DNA from 2 places in the Streptomyces sp. NPDC057428 genome. Region 1 is predicted to be linked to the other one. Evidence: predicted binding sites of a transcription regulator. Region 1 holds the regulator's gene; the other holds the start of a gene.
What was found. Region 1 encodes HrcA, which represses chaperone genes, less so after heat shock. Its sites were predicted from a motif close to TTNGCACTCNGNNNNNCNGAGTGCNAA; they were not measured.
Positions count from the first base shown of each region.

Region 2: the regulator HrcA is predicted to act here: its motif matches at 2,059-2,085, upstream of groES (co-chaperone GroES).

Region 1 is NZ_JBHVCT010000084.1:18,626-26,346, forward strand. Features, by position in the region: gene ACFU5K_RS25525 (MFS transporter) at 1-310, shown strand, start outside; gene ACFU5K_RS25530 (adenosine deaminase) at 274-1,266, opposite strand; gene ACFU5K_RS25535 (ribonuclease Z) at 1,277-2,185, opposite strand; gene ACFU5K_RS25540 (histidine triad nucleotide-binding protein) at 2,351-2,710, opposite strand; gene ACFU5K_RS25545 (16S rRNA (uracil(1498)-N(3))-methyltransferase) at 2,813-3,559, opposite strand; gene ACFU5K_RS25550 (nitronate monooxygenase) at 3,556-4,629, opposite strand; gene dnaJ (molecular chaperone DnaJ) at 4,753-5,892, opposite strand; gene hrcA (heat-inducible transcriptional repressor HrcA) at 5,893-6,909, opposite strand; gene ACFU5K_RS25565 (MBL fold metallo-hydrolase) at 7,075-7,721, shown strand, end outside.
Region 2 is NZ_JBHVCT010000042.1:23,808-31,528, reverse strand. Features, by position in the region: gene groL (chaperonin GroEL) at 1-1,495, opposite strand, end outside; gene groES (co-chaperone GroES) at 1,595-1,903, opposite strand; gene ACFU5K_RS18100 (polysaccharide deacetylase family protein) at 2,207-3,121, opposite strand; gene ACFU5K_RS18095 (methyltransferase domain-containing protein) at 3,237-4,460, shown strand; gene ACFU5K_RS18090 (DUF1876 domain-containing protein) at 4,518-4,790, opposite strand; gene ACFU5K_RS18085 (VOC family protein) at 4,865-5,329, opposite strand; gene ACFU5K_RS18080 (hypothetical protein) at 5,444-5,713, opposite strand; gene tsaD (tRNA (adenosine(37)-N6)-threonylcarbamoyltransferase complex transferase subunit TsaD) at 5,710-6,810, opposite strand; gene rimI (ribosomal protein S18-alanine N-acetyltransferase) at 6,810-7,298, opposite strand; gene tsaB (tRNA (adenosine(37)-N6)-threonylcarbamoyltransferase complex dimerization subunit type 1 TsaB) at 7,295-7,721, opposite strand, start outside.

The DNA.
Region 1 (7,721 bases):
CCTGATCCTGGGGGCGGTCACCCTCCTGGTCGCCGCCCCGGTCACCGCAGTCGCGCTGCACACGGGCGGACGCCCGCTGGTGTCCGGTTCGGTCCGCCGCAGGGGTGGCGCGCCCGCCGCGCTCCTCGCCGCCACGACCGGCAGCCTCCCCGGCGCGGTACCCAAACTGGGTGCGCCGGAGCAGGCGGTCACGGAGATCAGCGTGCCCGGTCTGCGGCGGAGGCGGCTGGTCCGCAGCGCGATCCGGACCGCCGGCCCCGCCGGCTCGGCCGGTCAGTCGAACGCGTACGCCTCGACCTCGGAGAGGTAGCGCGCCCTGCGCTCCTCGTCGTGGTCGAGGAAGGCCGCCTCGAAGGAGTTGCGGGCCAGGGTGCGCAGCTGTTCACGGTCCAGGCCGAGCGCCTCGTGGACGGCGTGGAAGGTGTCTCCGACGTACCCGCCGAAGTAGGCCGGGTCGTCGGAGTTCACCGTGCAGAGCAGTCCGGCGGCCATCATGGCGGGCAGCGGGTGCTCCTCCAGTACGTCGATGGCTCGTAGCCGCACGTTGGACAGCGGGCAGAGCGTGAGGGGCACCCGGTCGGCGACCAGCCGCTCCACCAGGTCCGGGTCCTCCATCGCGCGCAGTCCGTGGTCGATGCGTTCGACACCCAGGACGTCCAGGGCCTCGCGGATGTAGGCGGGAGGGCCCTCCTCACCCGCGTGTGCGACCTTGCGCAGCCCGAGGGCCCCGGCAGCCTCGTACACCTCGCGGAACTTGGACGGCGGGTGGCCGACCTCGGCCGAGTCGAGACCTACGGCGCTGATGCGGTGGAGGTAGGGCTTCGCGGCCTCCAGGGTCTCCAGCGCCGACCGGGCGGACTTGTCGCGCAGGAAGCACATGATCAGCTGCGTGGAGATGCCGTGCTTCTCCTCGCTCTGCTCCAGCGCCCTGCCGAGCCCTTCGACGACGGTCCCGATCGGCACATCCCGGTCGGTGTGGGCCTGCGGGTCGAAGAAGATCTCCGCGTGCCGGACGCCCTGCGCCGCGGCGCGGGTGAGGTAGGCGTCGGCCAGTCCGGCGAAGTCCTCCTCGGTGCGCAGGACCGCCATGAGCGCGTAGTAGAGGTCGAGGAAACTCTGCAGGTCGTCGAAGAGATAGGCGGTGCGCAGCTCTTCGGTGTCCGCGTAGGGGAGGTTCACCCCGTTGCGGGCGGCGAGGGCGAAGGCCAGCTCGGGTTCGAGGGTCCCCTCGATGTGGAGGTGGAGTTCTGCTTTGGGGATGTGCACGGTGATCTCGTTACTGGTGGCGGGTGGGTACGGGAACCCTGATCAGGTCCTGGGCGATGGTCAGTCCGCCTTCGAAGCCGGCTGCCCTGGCCTGTTGCTCGAAGACGTCGGGGTCGCTGTAGCGCTGCGAGAAGTGCGTCAGCACGAGGTGCCGTACGCCCGACTCCTTCGCCACGCGGGCAGCCTGCCCCGCGGTGAGGTGACCGTGGTCGGCCGCCAGCCGACTGTCCTCGTCGAGGAAGGTCGCCTCGATGACCAGCATGTCGCATTCCTCGGCGAGCGCGAACGCGCCGTCGCAGAGCCGGGTGTCCATGACGAAGGCGAAGCGCTGCCCGCGCCGCTCCTCGGAGACCTCCTCCAGTCGGATGCCGCGCAGGACACCGTCCCGCTGGATGCGCCCCACGTCCGGTCCGGCGATGCCGTGCTCGGCAAGCCTTACGGGCAGCATGCGCCGCCGGTCGGGTTCGGTGAGGCGGTATCCGAAGGACTCGACCGGGTGCGAGAGGCGGCGGCTGTCGAGGGTGTACGCCGCCGTGGTGGCGAGCACCCCGTCGGCGGCGACCGGGACCTCCGCCAGCTCGACGGTCTGGCGGTAGGCGGTCGAGTACCGCAGCCGGTCGAAGAAGTGCTGTCCGCTCGCCGGGAAGTGTGCGGTGACGGGGTGCGGGACCTGGTCGAGGTTGATCCGCTGGATCACACCGGCGAGGCCCAGCGAGTGGTCGCCGTGGAAGTGGGTGACGCAGATCCGGTCGATGTCGTGCGCGGCGACGCCCGCCCGCAGCATCTGGCGCTGGGTCCCCTCACCCGGGTCGAAGAGGATGCCTTCACCGTCCCACCGCAGCAGGTAGCCGTTGTGGTTGCGGTGGCGGGTGGGGACCTGGCTGGCGGTGCCGAGGACCACGAGTTCTCTTACGGACACGGTCGCTTCCGGGGTCGTTCGTCGGATCGGGGCGCACGGGACGGGGTCCGGGCCGTGCGTCCTGCGGCTGGCCGGGACCGCGGGGCCGCGCCCGGCCCAGCCGACGGGCAGCCGCCGGCGCCCCGGTGCGAAGGCGCGGGCCCGGCGCGGTCCGTGCGGGAGGTCCTAGCCGGGAGGCCACTGCATCCCGCGTCCGCCCAGGACGTGGGCGTGCGCGTGGAAGACCGTCTGCCCGGCGCCGTGGCCGGTGTTGAGGACGATGCGGTATCCCGAATCGGTGAGCTTCTCGTCCGCGGCGACCAGACCTGCCTCACGCAGCACATCTGCGGCGATCTGCGGCTCGGCGGCCGCGAGCGTGGCGGCGTCCGGGTAGTGCGCCTTGGGGATGACCAGCACGTGCGTGGGCGCCTGGGGGTTTATGTCGCGGAAGGTGACGGTCGTATCACTCTCGCGCACGATGGTCGCCGGGATGCCCCCTGCCACGATCTTGCAGAACAGGCAGTCGGTCTGCGGTTCTCCCGCCATGGCCCGGTCTCCTCGGTCGTTCGGTCCTCGTGATCAGTACAACGGCATGCTATCCGGCCGCGCCGGAGCGGCGTGGGTGCCTGCGCCGGAGCCGGCCGGGCGTCAGCTCCAGCGCCCGGTGCGCCCCATCAGCAGGGCGGCCGCGGCCGTGCCGGCGGTCGAGGTGCGCAGCACGCTGGGCCCGAGGCGGTAGGCGGGCGCGCCCGCCTCGGCGAAGGCCGCCAGCTCCTGAGGGGACACGCCGCCCTCCGGCCCGACGACCAGCACGATGCCGCCCCCGCCAGGGAGTGCCGCCGTGGCGAGCGGCTCGCTGCCGCTGTCCCGGTCCTCGTGCAGGACCCCGGCGAAGTCGGCCCCGGCCAGCAGAGCGGCGACCTGCCTGGTCGTCATGAGGCCGGTGACCTCGGGGAAGCGCACCCGGCGGGACTGCTTGCCGGCCTCGCGCGCGGTGGCGCGCCACTTCGTCAGGGACTTGAGCCCCCGGTCGCCCTTCCACTGCGTGATGCAGCGCGCGGCCTGCCAGGGCACGATCACATCGACGCCGGTCTCGGTCATCGTCTCCACCGCGAGCTCCCCGCGGTCGCCCTTGGGAAGCGCCTGGACGACGGTGATGCGGGGCGTGGGCTCAGGCTCCTCCTGGACGCTCGCGAGGCCGGTGACGACGAGCCGGTCCTTGCCCTCGGCCGCCCGTACGACGCCCTCGGCCCATTGGCCGCGGCCGTCGGTGAGGACGACGTCCTCCCCGGGGCCCAGCCGCTTCACGGAGACGGCGTGCCGCCCCTCGGGGCCGTCCAGGACGAACTCCGGCCCGCTGGGGAGGTGTTCGACGACGAAGACCGGTGCCGTCACGGGGCACTCCTCACGTTCACTGCCGCACGCGCGGCTTCCATTTCTGCGACGAGCAGCCCGACGAGATCTCCCGCGGGCATCTCGCGGGCCATCCGGTGCCCCTGTCCCGCCCACAGGGCCATGCCCTGGGCGTCGCCCGTCAGGGCCGCCGCCCTGCGCAGCGGGCTGGTCACCTGATGGACCTGCGGGTAGGCGGCGGGGGCGTAAGGCCCGTGCTCCCGCACGAAGCGGTTGACCAGTCCGCGCGCGGGGCGGCCGGAGAACGCGCGGGTCAGGGCCGTGGTCACGAACAGCGGGTCGGTCAGGGCCTGTTTGTGCAGCGGGTGCGCACCGGACTCCGGGCAGGGCAGGAACGCCGTGCCGAGCTGCGCCGCGTCCGCGCCCGCCGCGAGGACCGCCGTGATCTGGGAGCCGCGCATCAGTCCGCCGGTCGCGACGAGGGGTGACGTCACGGATTCGCGGACCTGGGCGATCAGGGAGAGCAGGCCGGTGCCGGTGAGGCCGCCCTGCGGATCGTCGTGGTGCGTGGACTGGTGGCCGCCCGCCTCGACGCCCTGCACGCAGAGGGCGCCGGCCCCCGCCCACTGGGCGCTGCGTGCCTCCTGGACCGAGGTGACGGTGACGACGGTGAGCGTGCCCGCGGCGGCGAAGGCCTCGAGGACCTCGCGGGCCGGGCAGCCGAAGGTGAAGGAGACGACGGGTACGGGGTCCTCCAGGAGGATCGCCACCTTGGCCTCGTAACCGTCGTCGCCGCAGGCGTCCGGGTCACCGAGCGGGGTCTCGTACCAGGTGGCCTCGCCCGCGAGCTGGTGGCAGTAGACCTCGACGGCGCTCGGGTCGGCCACCGAGGGCTGCGGCATGAAGAGGTTCACGCCGAAGGGCCGGGCGCTCGCCCTCCGCATCTCCCGGATCTCCTCGTACATCCCGTCCGCGGTCTTGTAGCCGGCGGCGAGGAAGCCGAGTCCTCCGGCCTCCGCCACGGCAGCCACCAGTCCGGGGCGTGACGTGCCGCCCGCCATGGGGGCCTGCACGATCGGGTACCGGCAGAGATCGGTCAGGGCCAAGGGCATGACCGCATCGTGCCATGTCCGGTGAACCGTGCCGAATCAGCCGTTCCACAGGGCGGACGGGCTGTCGTGGAAACACCGCACCGCCCGCCGGTGGGGAACCGGCGGGCGGCGCGGTGACAGGGCTCAGCGGCCGTTGAAGGCGTCCTTCAGGCGGGAGAAGAGTCCCTGCTGTCCTGGCTGGAACTGGCCGGTGGGCCGCTCCTCGCCACGCAGCTTGGACAGCTCCCGCAGGAGACGTTCCTGCTCGGGGTCCATCTTCGTCGGGGTCATGACCTCGACATGCACGATGAGGTCGCCGCGACCGCCGCCGCGCAGGTGCGTGATCCCGCGTCCGTGCAGCGGGACCGACTGGCCGGACTGGGTGCCCGGCCTGATGTCGATCTCCTCCATGCCGTCCAGCGTCTCCAGCGGCACCTGCGTGCCGAGCGCGGCCGCCGTCATCGGGATGGTGACCGTGCAGTGCAGGTCGTCGCCGCGCCGCTGGAACACCGGGTGCGCCAGCTCGTGGATCTCGACGTACAGATCGCCGGCCGGGCCGCCGCCGGGACCGACCTCGCCCTCGCCCGCGAGCTGGATCCGGGTGCCGTTGTCGACACCTGCCGGGATCTTCACGGTAAGCGTGCGCCGGGAGCGGATGCGGCCGTCTCCGGCGCACTCGGGGCAGGGGGTCGGCACGACCGTGCCGAAGCCCTGGCACTGCGGGCAGGGACGCGAGGTCATGACCTGGCCGAGGAAGGACCTGGTGACCTGGGAGACCTCGCCGCGGCCGCGGCACATGTCACACGTCTGCGCGGAGGTGCCGGGTGCGGCCCCTTCGCCACTGCAGGTGGTACAGACGACCGCCGTGTCGACCTGGAGGTCCTTGGTGGTCCCGAAGGCCGCCTCGGAGAGGTCGATCTCCAGCCGGATCATCGCGTCCTGGCCGCGGCGGGTGCGCGAACGGGGTCCGCGCTGCGAGGCCGTGCCGAAGAACGCGTCCATGATGTCGCTGAAGTTGCCGAAGCCGCCGGCTCCGAAGCCTCCCGCGCCGCCACCGCCGCCCGAGGCGGACAACGGGTCACCGCCGAGGTCGTAGACCTGCTTCTTCTGCGGGTCCGACAGCACCTCGTAAGCGGCGTTGATCTCCTTGAACCGCTCCTGGGTCTTCGGATCCGGGTTGACATCCGGGTGCAGCTCGCGGGCGAGCCTGCGGAATGCCTTCTTGATCTCGTCCTGAGATGCGTCGCGGCGCACGCCGAGTACGGCGTAGTAGTCCGTGGCCACTTACGACTCCGCCAGGATCTGTCCGACGTAACGTGCCACTGCGCGTACCGCTCCCATCGTTCCGGGGTAGTCCATGCGGGTCGGTCCGACCACGCCGAGTTTGGCGACTGCCTCGTCGCCCGAACCGTAGCCGACCGCGACGACGGACGTGGCGTTGAGGCCCTCGTGGGCGTTCTCGTGCCCGATCCGTACGGTCATGCCCGAATCCGTTGCCTCACCGAGCAGCTTCAGCAGGACGACCTGCTCCTCCAATGCCTCCAGCACCGGCCGGATCATCACAGGGAAATCGTGTCCGAAGCGGGTGAGGTTGGAGGTGCCGCCGATGATCAGCCGCTCCTCCGTTTCTTCGACCAGGGTCTCGAGGAGGACGGAGAGCACCGTCGACACGGTTCCCCGGTCCTCGCTCTCGAACGACTCCGGCAGATCCTGCACCAGCTGCGGGACGTCCGCGAACCGCCGCCCCACGACCCGGCTGTTGAGCCGGGCCCGCAGATCGGCCAGTGACGTGTCACCGAACGGTGCAGGACAGTCGATCATACGCTGTTCGACCCGGCCCGTGTCCGTGATCAGCACGAGCATCAGCCGGGCGGGAGCCAGGGACAGCAGTTCCACGTGCCGCACCGTCGAACGGGTCAGCGAGGGGTACTGCACGACGGCGACCTGTCTGGTCAGCTGCGCGAGCAGCCGCACCGTGCGGCCCACGACGTCGTCGAGGTCGACCGCGCCGTCGAGGAAGTTCTGGATGGCTCTGCGCTCCGGCGACGACAGGGGCTTGACGCCCGCGAGCCGGTCGACGAAGAGCCGGTAACCCTTGTCCGTGGGAATGCGTCCCGCACTGGTGTGCGGCTGGGCGATGAAGCCCTCGTCCTCCAGCACCGCCATGTCGTTACGGACCGTGGCCGGGGAGACCCCGAGGCTGTGCCGCTCCGTCAGCGCCTTGGAGCCGACCGGCTCCTCGGTGCCGACGTAGTCCTGGACGATGGCGCGCAGCACTTCGAGTCTGCGTTCACTGAGCACCGCGCACACCTCCAGCTGTTGTTCTACGGTGTCTGCCTGGCACTCTGTGCGTTCGAGTGCCAGCAATCCCCCGGTCAGTGTACGGGGGTGGGGTGGGCCCGGGGCAAGGCCGACCGGCCGGTCCGATCGTGGGACCGCGCAGGTCGATGCCGATAGCGTCGTCGTATGGACGCCTCTTGGGAAGAGTTCGGCTGGGAGCGGTTGGGCAACGGTATCGGGCGGCGGCGCCTGCCCGTCTGGGACGCGGCCGTCACCCTGGTGGCGGGGGCGGACGCCGTGCTGCTCCACGACACCGGTTCGACGCTCCGCGAGGGAGCGGAGGTGCGGGCCCAGGCGGAGGCCCTGCTGGGCCGGAGGGTGACGCATATCGCACTGAGCCATCCCCATTTCGATCATGTCCTGGGGACCGCCGCCTTCGCCGGTGCGGAGGTCTACGGCGCCGTCGGCACGGCGGAGCTGCTGGGGCGGGGCGCCGAGGAGCTGCGTGCGGACGCGGTGCGGCACGGGATGAGCGAGCGGGACGCGACGGCGGCCGCGGACGCGCTGGTGGCTCCGCGGCACCAGGTCAGCGGCGAGTGGACGCTGGACCTCGGCGGCGGCCTCCAGGTGCTGCTGGCCAACGTGGGTCCCGGCCACACCGGGCACGATCTCGCGGTGCTGGTGCCCGGCTCGCCGGTCGTGGTGCTCTGCGGGGATCTGGTCGAGGAGTCCGGCGAACCGCAGGCGGGCCGGGACGCCGTGCCCTCGCACTGGCCGGCGGCGATCGACCGGCTGCTGGAGCTGGGCGGCGAGGACGCGCTGTACGTGCCGGG
Region 2 (7,721 bases), on a different contig from region 1:
CCTTGACCGGGTCGATGACGCCGGCCTTGACCAGGTCGCCGTACTCGCCGGTCGCGGCGTTGAAGCCCTGACCCTTGTCGAGCTCGGAGACCTTGGAGGTGATGACGTAGCCCTCGAGGCCCGCGTTCTCCGCGATCCAGCGGAGCGGCTCGACGGCGGCGCGGCGCACGACCGCGACACCCGTGGCCTCGTCGCCGGTCTTGCCGAGGTTGCCCTCGAGGACCTTGACGGCGTGGACCAGAGCGGAGCCACCACCGGAGACGATGCCCTCCTCGACCGCGGCGCGGGTCGCGGAGATGGCGTCCTCCAGACGGTGCTTCTTCTCCTTGAGCTCCACCTCGGTGGCGGCACCGACACGGATCACGCACACGCCGCCGGCCAGCTTCGCGAGGCGCTCCTGGAGCTTCTCGCGGTCCCAGTCGGAGTCCGTGGACTCGATCTCGGCCTTGATCTGGTTGACGCGGCCCTTGACGTCGGCGGAGTCGCCGCCGCCGTCGACGATGGTCGTGTCGTCCTTGGAGACGGTGACGCGGCGGGCAGTGCCCAGCACGTCCAGACCGGCCTGGTCGAGCTTGAGGCCGACCTCTTCGGCGATGACGGTCGCACCGGTGAGGGTGGCGATGTCGCCGAGCATGGCCTTGCGGCGGTCACCGAAGCCGGGGGCCTTCACCGCGACGGCGTTGAAGGTGCCACGGATCTTGTTGACGACGAGGGTGGAGAGCGCCTCGCCCTCGACGTCCTCGGCGATGATCAGGAGCGGCTTCGATGCGCTGGCCTGGATGACCTTCTCCAGCAGCGGGAGCAGCTCCTGGATGGAGCCGATCTTGCCCTGGTGGATCAGGATGTACGGGTCGTCGAGGACGGCCTCCATACGCTCCTGGTCGGTCACCATGTACGGCGACAGGTATCCCTTGTCGAAGGCCATGCCCTCGGTGAACTCGAGGTCCAGACCGAAGGTGTTGGACTCCTCGACGGTGATGACACCGTCCTTGCCGACCTTGTCCATCGCGTCCGCGATGAGCTCGCCGACCTGCGGGTCCTGCGCGGAGAGCGCGGCGACGGCGGCGATGTCGGCCTTGTCGTCGATCGGGCGGGCGGTCGCGAGGAGCTCCTCGGACACGGCCTTCACGGCGGCGTCGATGCCCTTCTTCAGGGCGGCCGGGGAGGCGCCCGCGGCGACGTTGCGCAGGCCTTCGCGGACGAGGGCCTGGGCGAGCACGGTGGCGGTGGTGGTGCCGTCACCCGCTACGTCGTTGGTCTTGGTCGCCACCTCCTTCACCAGCTGCGCACCGAGGTTCTCGTACGGGTCGTCGAGCTCGACCTCGCGCGCGATGGTGACACCGTCGTTGGTGATGGTGGGGGCGCCGAACTTCTTGTCGATGACGACGTTGCGGCCCTTCGGGCCGATCGTCACCTTCACCGTGTCGGCAAGCTTGTTGACGCCGCGCTCAAGGGCGCGACGGGCGTCCTCGTCGAACTTCAGGATCTTCGCCATGGGCTGAGCTGTCCTCTCAAACGAACTGCGCCCCTCACCGCCCGGCTAGTTATCTCGCAGGGGGCCAGGGGCGCAGAACGGAAGCAAACGTTAAGTGAATTACTTCTCGACGATCGCGAGAACGTCGCGGGCCGAAAGGACGAGGTACTCCTCGCCGTTGTACTTCACCTCGGTGCCGCCGTACTTGCTGTACAGGACGACATCGCCGGCCTTCACGTCGAGCGGAAGGCGCTCGCCGTTCTCGAAGCGGCCCGGGCCCACGGCCAGGACGACGCCCTCCTGGGGCTTCTCCTTGGCGGTGTCCGGAATGACCAGGCCGGAAGCCGTGGTCTGCTCGGCGTCGAGCGGCTGGACCACAATGCGGTCCTCGAGCGGCTTGATCGCAACCTTGGAGCTGGTGGTCGACACGATCCGGTCTCCCCCTTCGGAGATCTCACGGGGTTTAACAGTCTGTGGGGTGGCGACCGGGCCGATCCGTCGTCGCGGGTGCCGGACCTGTCCTGTCGCGCGGTTGTGCTGGCACTCTCCATCGGTGAGTGCCAGCACAGAGACTATGACCGCGATTAGCACTCGGTCAAGCGGAGTGCCAATTCACCACCCTCGCGTGGCGTCGCGGGACCACTCACGCCCGGACAACGCGGGAGACCGCCGCGGCGTTCCGGCGACGCTTTCGCCTGCCCTGCCCCCTGCGCTCACCGGCCCCGGCCCACGTCAGACGTAGTCCTCCAGCCTGGCCACGGCGTAGCCCTTGTCCGTGATCGTCCTCATGACACGGCGGATCATGTCGGCCATGGACCCTTCCCAGTCCTCGCGTCCGCGGAAGTGGGTGAGGACGATGTCGCCGGGGTGCAGGTCCTGGTCCCACTCGCGCCACTCCATGTGGTCGGGGAACGCCTCGGCCGCCCACAGCGGGACCGCCTTGATGCCGCAGGACTTCGCGACGCGCAGGGTGTCGCCGTTGTAGTTGCCGTACGGCGGCCGGAAGAGGGTGGGCCTCTTCCCGAAGTACCTCTCGATCTTGTCCTGCTCGCCGCAGATCTCCCGCCGCTGCTCGGACTTCGAGAGGCCGGGGAGGTAGCGGTGGTTCAGCGTGTGGTTGTTGAGGGTGACACCTCTGGCCTGCATGTCCTTGAAGTAGCCGTAGTCGTCGCTGACCACGTAGTCGCTGAGGAAGGCGCTGTAGGGGATCTTCAGCTCCGTCATCATGCGCAGGAGTTCGGGGTCCTTCTCCGCCCCGTCGTCCATCGTCAGGAAGACGATCCGCTCCTTGGTGGGCACCGTGGTGAAGACCGGGGGGAGCGACTCCCCTCCTTCCACCTCGAAGCCCTCACGGGTGGTGATGTGCGGCTTGCGGGCCGGCGGCGCCGGGGCGACGAGCGGGACCTTCGCCAGGCCCCATCTCTTCGCGGCTGCGACGCGTGCGGCCTCCTGCTTCTTCAGCCGCTCGACGCGGGCCTCCGCCGCTGCGACGGGGCCGGCGGGGGCAGCGGCGGGCCCCTGACGGCCGAGGTCGGCGACCCCTGCGCGGCTGGCGGCACCGTCGTCGGCAGCCCCGACGCACCCTGAGGCGAGCGCGGCGACCAGCAGGGCGGCCAGGACCGAACCGGAAGACCTGTACCGCTTCATGGCAGATTTTTCTTTTTGTCGTACAAGTTGCATGGCGCCGCATCCTGCCAGCCGGCCCCCGGCCGCCCCGGGCGACACAGCCGGGGGGCCCGCCGGGTCCCCCGGCTGGCTCACAATGGACCGTGTGAACGCCCTTCCCCCCGCCGACCAGGCCGACCCGCTCGCCTCCTTCGCCGCCCTGCGCACTCCGCAGGGCGCGGCCCTCCTGGAGGAGCTCCGCGACCACGACCCCGCCCGGGAACTGGCGACGGCGACCCGGCTGCGCCGCACCCATCCCGCCGACCTGGTGTCGGCCGCGCTCGGCCAGGCGCGGCTGCGGCAGCGCGCGGTGGCGAAGTTCGGGGCCCAGGACGCGTTCCGCATGTTCTTCACCCCCCACGGCGTGGAGCAGGCCACCCGGACCTCCGTCGCCTCCTACCGCGCCGAGCGGTTCGCCGAGCGGGGCGTGCGGAGCGTGGCCGACCTGTGCTGCGGCATCGGGGGCGACGCGATCGCCATGGCCCGCGCGGGCATCGCGGTCCTGGCCGTGGACCGCGACCCGCTGACGGCCCTGGTCGCCCGCGCCAACGCGGAGGCGCTCGGCATCCAGGACCTCGTCGAGGTGCGGTGCGCCGACGTCACGGAGATCGACACCTCCCCGTACGACGCGGTCTTCGTCGACCCGGCGCGACGCGGCGGCCGCGGCCGGATCTTCGACCCCGAGGCCTACTCACCGCCGCTCTCGTGGGCGACCGGGGCCGCACTGCGGGCGCCCAGGGCCGCGCTGAAGATCGCGCCCGGCGTCCCGCACGAGGCGATCGGGCCGCAGGCCGAGGCCGAGTGGATCTCGGACGGCGGAGACGTGAAGGAGGCCGTGCTCTGGTTCGGCGAGGGATTCACGCCCGGTGCCTTCCGGGCCACGCTGCTCCCCTCCCGCGCGACCCTCGTCGCCGACGCCCCGCTCCCCCCGCCGCCCGTGGGCCGCGTGGGCAGGTACCTGTACGAGCCCGACGGCGCCGTGATCCGCGCGCACCTGGTGGCCGACGTCGTCGAGCGGTGCGGCGGCAGGCTGATCGACGAGACGATCGCGTACGTCACGAGCGACGTGCCGTACGAGTCCGACTGCACCTCGGCGTACGAGATCACCGATCAGCTGCCCTTCAACATGAAGAAGCTGAAGGCGCTGCTGAGGGAACGCCAGGTCGGGGTGCTGACCGTCAAGAAGCGCGGCTCCGCCGTCGAACCGGAGGAACTGCGCCGCAAGATGAAGCTCCAGGGGCCGCACTCGGCCACCGTCTTCCTGACCCGGGTGGCCGGGGCCCCGACCATGCTGGTCGGGCAGCCGGTGAAGCGCCCCTGATCCGTCGCCCGCGGTGGGACGGCTGTGCCGCACGTCTCCACCCACGTCCGCCGGTGGTCAGGTCAGTGGATGCGACGTGCGGCCGGACGCATCATCGATCTCGTCGTGCGCCTTGGTGAGCAGTTTCATCGCGAGTTCGTTGAGCGCGCGGGCACCGGCGATCTCCTCGCCCACCCGCGGCTGCTCCGCGTCGGAGGGATGACGGCTGGCGTATCCGTGGGCCCGTACCTCGGTCCCGTCGCTGAGCCGTACGAGGGCCGCCGCGCGGGTGCGGTGGGTGTCCTCCTCGAATTCCAGCTCGATATGCCATCCGACGGTGGTCTCCATCATGACGGTCACCTCCCGGAAGTTCCTGCTTCCAGGGTGCGCCCGTTCGCCCGCCCGCGCACGGCGTGGCGGGGGGCTCAGGCGTCCCGGAGTGCCTGGATGTCCAGCTTCCGCATCCCCATCATGGCCTTCACCGCGCGCTCGGACTTGGCCTTGTCGGGGTCGGAGAGCACTTCGTGCAGGGCGCGCGGCACGATCTGCCAGGAGAAGCCGTACTTGTCCTTCAGCCATCCGCACATGCTCTCCTCACCGTCCTCGGTGAACGCCGCCCACAGCCTGTCGACCTCGGCCTGGTCCTCGCAGTCCACACTCAGGGAGACGGCCTCGCTGAAGGTGAACTGCGGGCCGCCGTTGAGCCCGATGTACTCCTGGCCGGCGAGCACGAAGTCGACCGTCAGCACCGTGCCCGGCTCCCCGGGGGACGCCTCGGTGTAGTAGGTGATGTCGACGATGCGCGAGTCACCGCCGAAGACGGAGACGTAGAACTCGGCGGCCTCCTGGGCCTTGCCGTCGAACCACAGACAGGGCTTGATCTTCTGCATGGTCTCTCCCTCACACGGTCCGGTGCGTCGCAGGACGCATGCAAGGTAGACCGCCGCCGGACCCGGAACTCATCGGGACACGCGCCCGGCACGTGCGAGCGGGGGCCTGCGGGCTCAGCCGTCCGCCGGGCCGAGGGACTCGAAGCGCCATCGGTGGACCGGGCGGGTGATCAGTCCCGGGTCGGGCTCCGGGAGCTCCGGGAGCTCGTCGTCGTATCCCGCGTCCCACCAGGTCATTACGAGCACCCGGTCCTGCGGAGCACGCAGCAGTTCGCTGCGCAGCGGTTCATGCGCCAGTCCGGCCGCCCTGGCCCGCGCCCACTCCAGCAGCTCCGCGCCCCGTCCCCGCGTGGCGCGGGCCTCCCACATCAGGGCGACGGTCATGAGTAGAGGTTGTCCTTGCTGATCTCGTGCACGTGGTCGTGGTCGTGGCTGTGCGATCCCGGCACATGGGTCTCGGTGACCGGCAGCGAGGAGTCCGCGGACAGCTCCCAGTCGGAGGCGGGGCGGTTGCGGGCGACCATCTCCGCGCCGAGCGCGGCGACCATGGCGCCGTTGTCGGTGCACAGTCCGGGCCTGGGGACCCGCAGCCGGATCCCCGCCTTCTCGCACCGTTCCTCCGCGAGCGCCCGGAGCCGCGAGTTGGCCGCGACGCCGCCGCCGATCATCAGGTGATCGACTCCCTCGTCCTTGCAGGCGCGGACCGCCTTGCGGGTGAGGACGTCGACGACGGCCTCCTGGAAGGAAGCCGCGACGTCCCGTACGGGCACGTCCTCGCCCGCCGCGCGCTTCGCCTCGATCCAGCGCGCCACGGACGTCTTGAGCCCGGAGAAGGAGAAGTCGTACGCGGGGTCGCGCGAGCCGCTCAGACCTCGCGGGAAGGCGATCGCCTTCGGGTCGCCCTCCCTGGCCAGCCGGTCGATGACCGGACCGCCGGGGAAGCCGAGGTCCAGCACGCGGGCGATCTTGTCGAAGGCCTCGCCGGCCGCGTCGTCGATGGTCGCGCCGAGCGGCCGTACGTCGTTGGTGATGTCCGGGGCCAGCAGCAGCGACGAGTGCCCTCCGCTGACCAGCAGGGCCATCGTGGGCTCGGGCAGCGGGCCGTGCTCCAGCTGGTCGACGCAGATGTGCGAGGCCAGGTGGTTCACCCCGTACAGCGGCTTGTTCAGGGCGTACGCGTACGCCTTGGCGGCCGACACGCCGACGAGCAGCGCCCCGGCGAGTCCGGGGCCGGCCGTGACCGCGATGCCGTCGAGGTCACGGGCGCTGATCCCGGCGTCCTTCAGGGCGCGCTCGATGGTGGGGACCATCGACTCCAGGTGGGCGCGGGACGCGATCTCCGGGACGACACCGCCGAAGCGGGCATGGGTGTCGACGCTGGACGCGACGGCGTCGGCGAGGAGGGTGGTCCCGCGCACGATGCCCACGCCGGTCTCGTCGCAGGATGTCTCGATGCCGAGTACGAGCGGTTCGTCAGCCATCAGTCTGTCTCAGTTCCTTGTACGGTCAGGCGCATGACGAGTGCGTCGATGTTCCCCGGCTGGTAGTAGCCACGGCGGAAGCCGATGGGCTCGAAGCCGAAGCGTTCGTAGAGTTTCTGCGCGCGGGTGTTGTCGACGCGGACCTCCAGGAGCACCGCGGTGCACTCCAGGGCGGTGGCGTGCCGGAGCAGGTCGGTCAGCAGCTCGGAGCCGAGGCCGCCGCCCCACTGGCCGCGGCTCACGGCGATCGTCTGGACGTCGGCGAGGTCACCGGCCGACGCGAGGCCCGCGTAGCCGACGATCCGGCCGTCGGGGTCCTCGGCGACGACGTACCGGTGGGTGGCGCGGGGCCCGCGGGTACGGGCGAGCTCCGACCAGAACATGCCGGCCGACCAGGCGTCGTCCGGGAACAGTTCGTATTCGAGCTCCAGGACGGGGGCGATGTCCCACCACCGCATCTCCCGGAGCACAGCGGTCGCGGTGCTCACTTCGGGGTGACCACCTTGTAGTTCTTCGGGACCTGGGCGTCGGGCCTGCGGAGGTAGAGCGGCTGCGGCGGGAGCAGGCCCGACCCGGCGGCCAGGCGCTCGGCGGCGAGCGAGGCGAGCGCACCGGCGGTTACGTGCTCGGGGCTCCGGGCGTCCGGGAACGCCTCCGGGTAGAGCAGGGCGCCGGCGCCGGCCACGGGCAGGCCTGCGAGCCCGTCGGCGATGTCGGCCGGGCGGTCGACCCCGGGCTCACCCACCCGCGTACGGACGTCCGCGTAGCGCGCCCAGTAGACCTCCTTGCGCCGTGCGTCGGTGGCGACGGCGAAGGGGCCTTCGAGCCCGCAGGCGTAGGCGAGGGCGTCGAGCGTGCACACCCCGTGCACCGGAACCGAGAGCGCGGACCCGAACGTCGCGGCGGTCACC